DNA from 4 places in the Enterobacter sp. RIT637 genome. Region 2 is predicted to be linked to each of the others. Evidence: predicted binding sites of a transcription regulator. Region 2 holds the regulator's gene; each other region holds the start of a gene.

Region 1 (3,117 bases), on a different contig from region 2:
CGCTGGCGGAAGTCGGCATCACCGGGATGACAGTAACGGAAGTGAAAGGTTTTGGTCGTCAGAAGGGCCACACCGAGCTTTACCGTGGCGCGGAGTACATGGTCGACTTTCTGCCGAAAGTGAAAATTGAAATCGTGGTCAGCGACGATATCGTCGATACCTGCGTGGATACCATTATCCGCACCGCGCAGACGGGCAAAATTGGCGACGGGAAAATCTTCGTCTTTGACGTGGCGCGCGTGATCCGTATCCGTACCGGCGAAGAAGACGACGCCGCGATTTAACAATGCCAACGGTTTTGTTGGCCGGGTAAGGCGAAGCCGCCACCCGGCGAAAAAAAGCCCCTCGAACGAGGGGCTTTTTCATTACAGCACCTTATGCGGCCCGAAACATTCGTAATGAATGTTGTCTTTGTTCACGCCCAGCTCAACCAGCTGCTTCGCGGCATACTGCATAAACGCCACCGGCCCGCAGACGTAGAACTGCATGTCCGGCGCGCTAAACGCCCCTTCATGCTGGCTTAAATTCATCAGACCTTCGCTGTCGAAGCGTGCGGCCTGACGGTCAGCCTCCGTCGGCAGGCGATACCAGGTATGCGCGGTGAAGCGCGGCAGGGACGCCCCGAGCGTTTTCACTTCATCCGCAAAGGCGTGCACGTCGCCGTTCTCTGCGGCGTGGAGCCAGTTGACCTGCGCGTCGTGGTTTGCTTTTGCCAGCGTATCGAGCATCGCCAGCATTGGCGTTTGGCCGACGCCCGCAGAGATCAGCGTAACTGGGGTATTCGCTTCAACGGCCATGAAGAAATCGCCCGCCGGCGCGGCCAGATGGACCACGTCGCCCACACTGGCTTCGTTGTGCAGCCAGGTTGAGACCTGACCGCCGTCCTCACGCTTCACGGCAATACGGTAGCCTTTGCCGTTTGGCTTGCGGGTGAGGGAATACTGGCGAATTTCCTGATGCGGGAAACCTTCTGGTTTCAGCCACACGCCCAGATACTGGCCTGGCTGGTAATCGGCAACCGGCTGGCCGTCCACCGGCTCAAATTCAAAGCTGGTAATCAGCGCGCTGCGCGGCGTTTTCTCAACGATGCGGAACGCGCGCGTGCCTTCCCAGCCGCCGTTCTTGCTGGCGTTTTCGCTGTAGATCTGTGCTTCACGGTTGATAAACACGTTTGCCAGCACGCCGTAGGCTTTACCCCAGGCGTCCAGCACCTCCTGGCCCGGGCTGAACATCTCGTCCAGCGTCGCCAGCAGGTGGCCGCCAACGATGTTGTACTGCTCGGGCTGGATCTGGAAGCTGGTATGTTTCTGCGCAATCTTTTCTACCGCAGGTAGCAATGCCGCCAGGTTTTCGATATTGCTGGCGTAGGCTGCAATGGCGTTAAACAACGCTTCACGTTGGTCGCCGTTACGCTGGTTGCTCATGTTGAAAATTTCTTTGAGCTCCGGGTTGTGCGAGAACATGCGATCGTAGAAATGGGCGGTGAGTTTAGGGCCGGTTTCCACCAGCAGGGGAATGGTGGACTTAACGGTAGCGATGGTTTGAGCGTCGAGCATGAGCGCGTCCTTCTGATGTCACATTTAATGATGTATTTTAAATGCATCTTATAAAAAATAACCCTGCGTTGTAAATGGTTCTTTGCAAGATGAAAAATATGCATCACAAACCTGAAAAGAAATCCGTTGAAAATGACGAGAGCTTTATTCCTCAAACCCTTGCGTGGCGTGGAGGTAAACGTTTGCGTAAAATCGTTTGTCAAGACCTGTTATCGCAGAACTATTCAGTTATACTGTTGCCCGTCGTCCAACAGGACTGCCTTTTCAGGCCAAAATTTACTTGTTAGCTGAGTCAGGAGATGCGGATGTTAAAGCGTGAAATGAACATTGCCGATTATGATGCCGAACTGTGGCAGGCTATGGAGCAGGAAAAAGTACGTCAGGAAGAGCACATCGAACTGATCGCCTCCGAAAACTACACCAGCCCACGCGTGATGCAGGCGCAGGGTTCTCAGCTGACCAACAAATACGCTGAAGGTTATCCGGGCAAGCGCTACTACGGCGGTTGCGAGTACGTTGATATCGTTGAGCAGCTGGCGATTGACCGTGCGAAAGAACTCTTTGGCGCAGACTACGCGAACGTGCAGCCGCACTCAGGCTCTCAGGCTAACTTCGCGGTCTACACCGCGCTGCTGCAGCCGGGCGATACCGTTCTGGGTATGAACCTGGCGCAGGGCGGCCACCTGACTCACGGCTCCCCGGTTAACTTCTCCGGCAAACTGTACAACATCATCCCTTACGGTATTGATGAGTCCGGCAAAATTGACTACGAAGACATGGCTAAGCAGGCCAAAGAGCACAAACCGAAGATGATCATCGGCGGCTTCTCTGCTTACTCCGGGATCGTTGACTGGGCAAAAATGCGTGAAATCGCAGACAGCATCGGTGCTTACCTGTTCGTTGATATGGCGCACGTTGCGGGCCTGATCGCGGCAGGCGTTTACCCGAACCCGGTTCCACACGCTCACGTTGTGACCACCACTACCCACAAAACCCTGGCGGGTCCACGCGGTGGCCTGATCCTGGCGAAAGGCGGTGACGAAGATCTGTATAAGAAACTGAACTCTGCCGTGTTCCCAAGCGCGCAGGGTGGCCCGCTGATGCACGTTATCGCCGCAAAAGCAGTAGCGCTGAAAGAAGCGATGGAGCCTGAGTTCAAGGTTTACCAGCAGCAGGTTGCTAAGAACGCCAAAGCGATGGTGGAAGTGTTCCTGAGCCGTGGCTACAAAGTGGTGTCTGGCGGTACTGAAAACCACCTGTTCCTGCTGGACCTGGTTGATAAGAACCTGACCGGTAAAGAAGCTGACGCTGCCCTGGGCCGCGCCAACATCACCGTGAACAAAAACAGCGTGCCAAACGATCCGAAGAGCCCGTTCGTGACCTCCGGTATCCGTATCGGTTCTCCGGCCGTGACTCGTCGCGGTTTTAAAGAAGTGGAAGTGAAAGAGCTGGCTGGCTGGATGTGTGACGTTCTGGACAACATCAATGACGAAGCGGTTATCGAGCGCGTCAAAGGTAAAGTGCTGGATATCTGCGCACGCTTCCCGGTATACGCATAATC
Region 2 (3,117 bases):
ATACGCGACAGCATCAGGGTGGTGTAATCCGGCGCAATTGCGGAGAGCACGTTGCCCAGCGTAAAGATCACCATTAAAAATATCAGCGCATTGCGACGTGCGCGGTGCGACAGCAGCAGCGTCATCAGCGGGGCCCCGACCATCACGCCGATGGCATAGGCGCTAATTAACATCCCGGCAGCAGGAATAGAGACGTCCACGCCGCGTGCGATAACAGGCAGTAACCCCATGGGGGAGAATTCAGTGGTGCCAATCCCAAAAGCGCCAATCGCCAGGGCCAGCAGAGGAAAATTGATTTTCATGAGTCAACTCCGGATGCCGTGTCATCAAGCGACACAGAACAAAGAAGTCAAAAGCATGACATCAATCACAAAATTTGAGAAGTTAACATTTTGGCAAAAGATTTTTGCCGGAGAGGTAACAATAGGAAGCAAATGAGGAGGGAGAGGACTCTCCCCCCCGCGTAAATCAATGCAGCGCAGCCGTCAAACCACCGGCAACAATCAATGCCAGCACGATAAAGGTGGTCACCAGCGAAAACTTCAGATCGGAACTCATCAATTTTTCTCCTTTTAATCACCCCACGAAAAGTGAGCTTGCTCATTTTTACACAGTTTACGTCAAAAATCTTCCTGGATTTAAACTGATATCCACTTTAGCTCTTCCCCTTTTCATCAAGATAGGACAAAATTCCACGCTAAATTTATTAGCGTACCGGCCATTGACCCCCTCCTGACGTCCTGTGTCGTTTTCCCGGCGTGTCGCAACTCAAGATTGCGTAATAAGGGTGAGAGAAGGCAAACGTTTACCTTCAAGTTTTTCAGGAGTTTAGGATATGGTCTGGAGTGACATTGAATGGCAACAATAAAAGACGTAGCAAAACGCGCAAACGTTTCCACTACAACCGTATCACATGTAATTAACAAAACCCGCTTCGTCGCGGAAGAGACGCGCAACGCCGTCTGGGCGGCGATCAAGGAGTTACATTACTCCCCAAGTGCGGTTGCGCGCAGCCTGAAGGTGAATCACACCAAGTCGATTGGCTTGCTGGCGACCAGCAGCGAAGCGGCCTATTTTGCCGAAATCATCGAAGCCGTTGAGAAAAACTGCTTCCAGAAAGGCTATACGCTGATTCTGGGCAACGCGTGGAACAGCATCGAGAAGCAGCGCGCCTACCTGTCGATGATGGCGCAAAAGCGCGTCGATGGCCTGCTGGTGATGTGTTCTGAGTACCCAGAGTCCGTGCTTTCTATGCTGGAAGAGTATCGCCACATTCCGATGGTGGTGATGGACTGGGGCGAAGCGCGCGCGGATTTCACCGATTCCGTTATCGATAATGCCTTTGAAGGCGGCTATATGGCCGGTCGTTATCTGATCGAACGCGGTCACCGCGAGATTGGCGTGATCCCGGGGCCGCTGGAACGCAACACCGGTGCGGGCCGTCTGGCCGGGTTTATGAAGGCAATGGAAGAGGCGCTCATCACCGTGCCGGAAAACTGGATTGTTCAGGGCGACTTTGAGCCGGAATCCGGCTACCGCGCAATGCAGCAGATTGTCTCCCAACCGCATCGCCCGACGGCCGTTTTCTGTGGCGGCGATATTATGGCGATGGGCGCGCTCTGCGCCGCCGACGAGCTGGGCCTGCGGGTGCCGCAGGATATTTCCGTGATCGGGTATGACAACGTGCGTAACGCGCGCTTCTTCACCCCGGCGCTGACCACCATTCACCAGCCAAAAGATTCACTGGGCGAAACGGCTTTCAACATGCTGATGGACAGGATCGTCAACAAGCGTGAAGAATCCCAGTCGATTGAAGTTCACCCGCGCCTCATTGAGCGCCGCTCCGTGGCGGACGGTCCGTTCCGCGACTATCGCCGTTAATCGCTTACGGAGCCAGTTATGCTGGCTCCCGTAGCCACTCCCGATTCAACGTTTCGCTGTCTCCCAGATAATCCAGCAGCCAGGCCATCGCAGGCGATACGTCGTTTTGCTGCCAGGTCAGACAGCAGGCCGCATCCGGGAACGGATTTTCCAGCGTTAGCGCTGTCCACTCGCCGGTATCGATACGCGGACGCGCGAAGTGTACGGGCACCATCGCCACGCACAGCCCCGCAGAAAGACAGGTTGCCGACGATTCCCAGTCAGGGGCCACCACGCGACGCTGGTTGTCCAGCAGCCAGGTAATGCGCTTGGGCAGCGAGCGCGAGGTATCTTCCAGCACTAGCGACGGCCAGTTGCGCAGCGTGTCATCGCTGAGAGGGCCTTCCATTGTCGCCAGCGGATGATCGCTGGCGACAACGCAGGTCCAGCTCAGCATCCCCATATCGCGAAACGCATAGCGTCCCCCAACGGGGATCGCCTGCGTGGCCCCAATCGCCATCTCAACCCTGCCATCCGCCAGCGCGTCCCAGACGCCGTTGAACACCTCCTGGGAGACCCGCAGTTCGACATCAGAAAAATGACGATAGAAATCCACGATCATCTGCCGGGTCCGTTCCGGCTTAACGATATTATCCACCGCGATGGAGAGATGGCCGCGCCAGCCGTTCGCGATCTGCTGACACTGCTCGCGGGTGATCTGCATTTTTTTGATAACAGAACGCCCTTCCTTCAAAAACCACGCGCCTGCGGGCGTTAATTCCACGTCGCGATGACGCCGCTCGAACAGCGGAACCGCCAGCCACTCTTCCAGCTGACGCACGGTGTAGCTGATCGCCGAGGGTACGCGGTGTAACTCCTGCGCGGCACCGGTGAAACTGCCGTTACGGGCAACAGCATCGACAACTTCAAGAGAATAATCTGACCACATGTTCTGCCTGCAAAAAATTTGAATGCACTCGACAAATATTAGCGTTTCACAAGCCGCTTTGCACTCCCTACACTCTGCGCCAACGTACACCTGCCTCCTCAGGAGAATAAAAGAATGCAACCCAGGAAAGGATTTTTAGTCTGGCTCGGCGGCTTAAGCGTGCTGGGCTTTTTAGCGACCGACATGTATCTGCCCGCGTTTGCCGCGATGCAGGAAGATCTGCAAACCCCCGCAGCCGCTATCAGCGCCAGCCTGAGCCTGTTCCTCGCCGGTTTTGCCTTCGCGCAGCTGCTCTGGGGGCCGCTCTC
Region 3 (3,117 bases), on a different contig from region 2:
TCGCCACGTCGAAGCGGCGACGGTCTTCTGCTTTATCAATCGCGTCGGCGGTCGCGCCAATCATGGTCACGCCGAACTCGGCCAGCACGCCCTGACGCTCCAGCTCCAGCGCACAGTTCAGCGCCGTCTGGCCGCCCATGGTTGGCAGCACCGCGTCCGGACGCTCTTTCTCGATGATTTTACGCACCACTTCCCAGTGAATCGGCTCGATGTAGGTTGCATCAGCCATTTCCGGGTCGGTCATGATGGTTGCCGGGTTAGAGTTTACCAGGATTACGCGGTAACCCTCTTCACGCAGGGCTTTACACGCCTGCGCGCCGGAGTAGTCGAATTCGCAGGCCTGGCCGATGACGATCGGGCCAGCGCCAAGGATCAGGATGCTTTTTATGTCTGTACGTTTTGGCATTGTCTTCTCGGCTCCTGATTATTTAGCGGTCTTACGGTATTGCTCGATAAGTTCGATGAAGTGATCGAACAGCGGCGCGGCGTCGTGTGGGCCCGGGCTGGCTTCAGGGTGGCCCTGGAAGCTGAACGCTGGCTTATCGGTACGATGGATGCCCTGCAGGGTGCCATCGAACAGTGATTTGTGCGTCACGCGCAGGTTAGCCGGCATTGAGGCTTCATCGACGGCAAAGCCGTGGTTCTGCGCGGTGATCATCACCGTGTTGTTATCGATGTCTTTCACCGGGTGGTTTCCACCGTGGTGGCCGAACTTCATCTTAACGGTGTTCGCACCGCTCGCCAGCGCCAGCAGCTGATGGCCGAGGCAGATGCCGAATACCGGGATGTCGGTTTCCAGGAAGGACTTGATGGCGGCGATGGCGTAATCGCACGGCGCCGGGTCACCAGGACCGTTGGACAGGAAAATACCGTCCGGATTCATCTTCAGCACGTCTTCGGCAGACGTTTGTGCCGGAACCACCGTCAGGCGGCAGCCGCGGTCAACCAGCATGCGCAGGATGTTGCGCTTGGCGCCGAAATCGTAGGCCACCACGTGGAACGGCAGCTCGCTCTCTTTTTTCGCTTCAGGCAGGTCGCCTTCCAGCGTCCAGCTACCCTGCGTCCAGCTGTAGGCTTCAGCAGTTGTCACTTCTTTCGCCAGGTCCATGCCGTTCAGGCCCGGGAAGGCTTTCGCTTTTTCCAGCGCCAGCGTCGCATCCAGGTTATCACCCGCGATGATGCAGCCGTTTTGTGCACCTTTCTCGCGCAGCAGACGCGTTAACTTACGGGTATCGATATCGGCAATCGCCACGATGTTATGGCGCTTCAGGTAAGAAGAGAGGTCTTCGGTATTGCGGAAGTTGCTGGCAATCAGCGGCAGGTCGCGGATGACCAGGCCTTGCGCATGTACCTGAGAAGACTCTTCGTCAGCCGCATTGGTGCCGACATTGCCGATATGAGGATAAGTAAGAGTAACGATTTGGCGAGAATAGGAAGGATCAGTGAGGATTTCTTGATAACCGGTCATTGAAGTATTGAAAACGACTTCCCCAACCGCCGAACCCGTTGCCCCTATGGCCCGACCGATAAACTGGGTTCCGTCTTCCAGAACCAATAGCGCTGACTTAATCAAAACACCCTCCAGAGAATATTCACTCACTTTATTTGCATATTAATTCACAACCACGTCATAAATCAATGCAAATGTGTTGCCAGCGGATTTTTGGCAAACGGCGGCATTCTGGGGATTTGGTGGGTAAAAGTCAACTCAAAACGGATATTTTGTTTATTCTTTTGCGAGCCTGGCGGCTGGAATGCGATTTAACGGGCAAAAATCTCAGGTAAATCATTCTGGAAAACGCTTGCGCGGTAAGTTTAATGGGATTTTAGGTCATGGGGCAATGAAAACTAGACCATATGGTCAAAATTTACAATTTCGCAACGCAAAACGGAGGGAATAAACGCCTTTTTAAGGCTTTAACAAAATAAATCTCACCAATAAGGAAAAATAAAAGGGCAATAAATTATTGCCCTATGCAATCAATAGATTACGACTGCAATAACCACATCACGATGGGTAATAATGCTTACAAATTGTTGAGATCGAGCACATCTCGCATATCAAAAAGACCATTACGCTTGCCTTTCAACCACAACGCGGAGCGCACTGCGCCATTTGCAAATGTCATTCGGCTGGAGGCCTTATGCGTAATCTCTACGCGCTCGCCAATATCGGCGAACATCGCGGTATGTTCGCCGACGATATCGCCTGCACGTACCGTTGCGAAGCCAATGGTTCCCGGAACGCGTTCCCCGGTATGACCTTCGCGAGAATAGACCGCGATGTCTTTTAAATCTTTATCCATTGCATAAGCAATCGCTTCGCCCATTGCCAGCGCCGTGCCTGATGGCGCGTCGACTTTATAGCGGTGATGCGCTTCGACAATTTCAATGTCGGTATAGTCGCCCATCACTTTCGCCGCCTTTTCCAGCAGCTTCAGCATTACGTTAACGCCTACGCTGAAGTTGGCAGCGAAGACGATCGCAATCGCGTTTGACGCCTCCTGAATGGCTTGCTTACCCGCGTCGTCAAAACCAGTGGTGCCAATCACCATTCCTTTACCGTTCTGACGGCAAAACGCCAGGTGATTCAATGTGCCTTCAGGGCGCGTGAAATCGATGAACACATCAAAGTCATCTTTTACCGCATCCAGGCTGCTCTGCACGGTTACGCCCGTGTGGCCTGCGCCCGCTAGCTCGCCCGCATCGGAGCCAAGTAGTGATGAACCTTCACGCTCCAGCGCCGCGCCAAGTGCCACACCATCCATCTGTAGCGCCGCCTGAATCAGCTGACGGCCCATACGTCCACCCGCGCCCGCAATAGCGACACGGATCTGTGCATCATGCATAGTTATTCTCTTACGTTAAAATGATGTAAACCGTTTTCAGATTAACCAGCCTTCGCTGAGGCTGCCAACTGAAAACACCGATAATTAGAATTTAACGTGAAACCGACTTAAATATCAGTAAAAGACATGATTTTGTGGTCACGATAAAGTAACGGGTAAAAAAAAGGCCAGCACAGGAGGTGCTGGCCTTTCATCAGAAGAGGGATTATTCCACTTCGCGGGCATCAATTCGCAGTTCTTTCGGGACTTCGAAAACGATGTTCTCTTC
Region 4 (3,117 bases), on a different contig from region 2:
AGATGCCAGATACACTTTCTTCGCACCGGCTTCGCGCGCCATTTCGATAATCTGCTCAGACGTCGTACCACGAACGATGGAGTCGTCCACCAGCAGTACATTCTTGTCGCGGAACTCGGCGCGGTTGGCGTTCAGCTTGCGGCGCACGGACTTACGGCGCAGGTGCTGGCCCGGCATGATAAAGGTGCGGCCAACGTAGCGGTTCTTCACGAAGCCCTGGCGGTAAGGCTTGTCCAGAATACGCGCGATTTCCAGCGCGATATCGCAGGAGGTTTCCGGAATAGGAATAACCACGTCGATGTCGAGATCGTCCCACTCGCGGGCAATCTTCTCGCCGAGCTTCGTACCCATGTTCACACGCGCGCTGTACACGGAAATCTTGTCGATGAAGGAATCCGGACGGGCGAAGTAAACATATTCGAACAGGCACGGGTTGCTGACCGGATTGTCGGCACACTGGCGGGTGAACAACTGGCCCTTCTCGGTGATGTAGACCGCTTCACCCGGCGCAACGTCACGCAGGAATTCAAAGCCCAGCGTGTCCAGCGCCACGCTTTCAGAGGCGACCATATACTCCGTACGACCATCGCCGAGCTCACGTTTGCCGAGCACCAGAGGACGAATGCCGTTTGGATCGCGGAAGGCGACCATGCCGTGACCGATAATCATCGCCACGCAGGCATACGCGCCGCGGATCTGACGATTTGTTGCGGCAATGGCAGCAAAAATGTTGTCTGCTTCCAGCGGGTAGTGACGGAAGTTATCCAGCTCGCTGGCGAACACATTGAGCAGGATTTCAGAATCAGAAGTGGTGTTAATGTGGCGACGTTTCTCTTCGAACAGCTTTTTACGCAGCTCGTGCGCGTTGGTCAGGTTGCCGTTATGAGCAAGGGTGATGCCATACGGTGAGTTGACGTAGAAAGGCTGTGCCTCAGAGGCGCTGGAACTGCCAGCAGTAGGATAACGAACGTGACCGATCCCCATATTACCTTGCAGACGCTGCATATGGCGGGCTTCAAACACATCGTTTACCAGGCCATTCGCCTTGCGTAAACGGAAGCAGTTGTTTGCATCAATGGTGATGATACCCGCAGCATCCTGCCCACGGTGCTGGAGCACCGTTAACGCGTCATAAATCGACTGGTTTACCGGCATGAAACCGGCGATACCGACAATACCGCACATTCGTCTTTTCCTCGTTAAGCCACATCTCAGGGTTTATGCCCTGGGCAAAAAACTCGACGAGCTTTGCAGATAGTCAAAGAACCATCTGATGATGAAGCTGAACTCTGGAATGAGCTGCGATTTCAGCCAGTCTTCGCTTTTGGAGAACCCGGTAAAGGTATCCAGGAAGAACAGTATCGCGGCCACAATCAACACGCCTCGCAACGCGCCGAAACAGATCCCGAGCACCCTGTCCGTTCCTGACAGACCGGTTTTCTCGACCAGCTGACCTATCACGTAATTGACGATAGCGCCGACAATCAGCGTCGCGATAAACAGCACCGCGATGGCGATTCCGTTTCGGACCAGTTCATCTTCAAAGCCCGTGAACCAGACAGACAGGTAAGTGTAGTAATGACTGGCAACAAAGAAAGCACAACCCCATGTCACCAGCGATAACGCTTCACGAACAAAGCCACGGATCAGGCTAACCAGACAGGAAAAACCAATCACCGCAATGATGGCGTAATCAATCCAGACCATATGTGTCCCACGATTTAACGCCCTGTCATCCAGTTCGGGGCGAATTCTAACAGAAAAAGAAAACGTTTGCGTAGGGATTTCCTTCCCGCGCGTAAATAAAAAAGGCGCTGAAAAAATGTTCAACGCCGTTGGCTCATTACGTCTCTTTGGACGTCTGCCCTTCCCCCTCCCCCTCTGGGGAGAGGGTTAAGGTGAGGGGTAGATCTGATCAGTTCGCGCTGTAGTTCATCACCACACCGCTCAGCCCGGAGATCTGCTTCAGCTCGCCCAGCGATCCTTTCAGCTTATCTTTCGACGCTTCTGGCCCCACCAGGATGCGGGTAATTTTACCCTGCACCGGCGTGGAAGGTGAAGTGTAAACACGGTATCCCGCGCCGCGCAGTTTACTCACCACCTCGTTGACTTTATCGGCGTTTTTCAATGCGCCAAGCTGAACAACGTAGGCTTTACCGGTCGGCGCCGCGTCTTGTTTCGCCGGTGGTGGGGTTTCTGAGGCCGCAGCCAGCTGCTCTGCCGCTTTATCTCGCTGCGGCTTCGGCTGCGGTTGCGGTTTCTCGACAGGCTTCGGTTTTTCAACAGCCTTAGGCTGCTCTACCGGAACCGGATCGATTTCGATGTTGTTATTCGCTGCCAGGCGAGAAGGATCGAGCGACGGTGCGGCAGCATCGCCCGCGCGCACCTCTTCTGCAGCGCCCTCCGGCGGCTGGGCAGGCAGCGCCTGCGTCGCGGCGGGCAGCATGTCTGGCTCATCGCGATCGCCCGGTTTCGGCACCAGCGGAATGGCCGCAAATTCGTCCTGATAATGCTTTTTCTGCCCGTCGAGCAGTCCCGGAAGAATAATCACTCCGAGCGCGACCAGCACAATGGTTCCTGTTAAACGGTTCTGAAACTTACTCGCCACCGGTTCTCCCCGCGTCCATCACTTCCATGACATGTGCCACCGTGTGGAATGAACCACACACCAGCACGGTATCTTCTGGTTTAGCATCCGCCATCGCAGCATGCCAGGCCTGAGCCACGCTACAATAGATTGCGCCTGTGCCGAGATGTTCCATCAGCTGCTCAGCCGTCGCGCCGCGCGGCCCCTCCAGAGGAGCACAATACCAGCTATCGACCACACTCTCCATGCAGGCCAGCGTCCCGCCGATATCTTTATCATGAAGCATACCGATAACCGCCAGCACACGCCCGGTTTTTGGTAACGATTTGAGACGTCCTGCCAGATACGCCGCCGCGTGCGGGTTGTGGGCCACGTCCAGAATAAGACGCGGCGACTCGCTGACGATCTGGAAACGCCCCGGCAGAATCGCGTTCTGGATACCGTCGCGGATCGCCTGCTCGCTCACCGTCAATCCACTGGCACGCAGTGCCGCCAGCGCGGTGGCGGCGTTCGGCTGAGGCACCTGCGGC

The links. The regulator PurR, encoded in region 2, represses purine synthesis genes. The targets are predictions, from matches to a motif close to CANGCAAACGTTTGCNTG.
Region 1: the regulator PurR is predicted to act here: its motif matches at 1,728-1,745, upstream of glyA (serine hydroxymethyltransferase).
Region 3: the regulator PurR is predicted to act here: its motif matches at 1,792-1,809, upstream of carA (glutamine-hydrolyzing carbamoyl-phosphate synthase small subunit).
Region 4: the regulator PurR is predicted to act here: its motif matches at 1,763-1,780, upstream of cvpA (colicin V production protein).

Annotation. Positions count from the first base shown of each region.
Region 1 is NZ_JAIHAZ010000004.1:231,812-234,928, reverse strand. Features, by position in the region: gene glnB (nitrogen regulatory protein P-II) at 1-284, shown strand, start outside; gene hmpA (NO-inducible flavohemoprotein) at 366-1,556, opposite strand; gene glyA (serine hydroxymethyltransferase) at 1,862-3,115, shown strand.
Region 2 is NZ_JAIHAZ010000001.1:461,668-464,784, reverse strand. Features, by position in the region: gene K5E19_RS02260 (MFS transporter) at 1-302, opposite strand, end outside; gene K5E19_RS02255 (YnhF family membrane protein) at 469-558, opposite strand; gene purR (HTH-type transcriptional repressor PurR) at 856-1,881, shown strand; gene punR (DNA-binding transcriptional activator PunR) at 1,898-2,809, opposite strand; gene punC (purine nucleoside transporter PunC) at 2,924-3,117, shown strand, end outside.
Region 3 is NZ_JAIHAZ010000017.1:68,149-71,265, reverse strand. Features, by position in the region: gene carB (carbamoyl-phosphate synthase large subunit) at 1-406, opposite strand, end outside; gene carA (glutamine-hydrolyzing carbamoyl-phosphate synthase small subunit) at 425-1,573, opposite strand; gene dapB (4-hydroxy-tetrahydrodipicolinate reductase) at 2,028-2,849, opposite strand; gene ispH (4-hydroxy-3-methylbut-2-enyl diphosphate reductase) at 3,055-3,117, opposite strand, start outside.
Region 4 is NZ_JAIHAZ010000004.1:42,378-45,494, forward strand. Features, by position in the region: gene purF (amidophosphoribosyltransferase) at 1-1,185, opposite strand, end outside; gene cvpA (colicin V production protein) at 1,219-1,707, opposite strand; gene dedD (cell division protein DedD) at 1,916-2,608, opposite strand; gene folC (bifunctional tetrahydrofolate synthase/dihydrofolate synthase) at 2,598-3,117, opposite strand, start outside.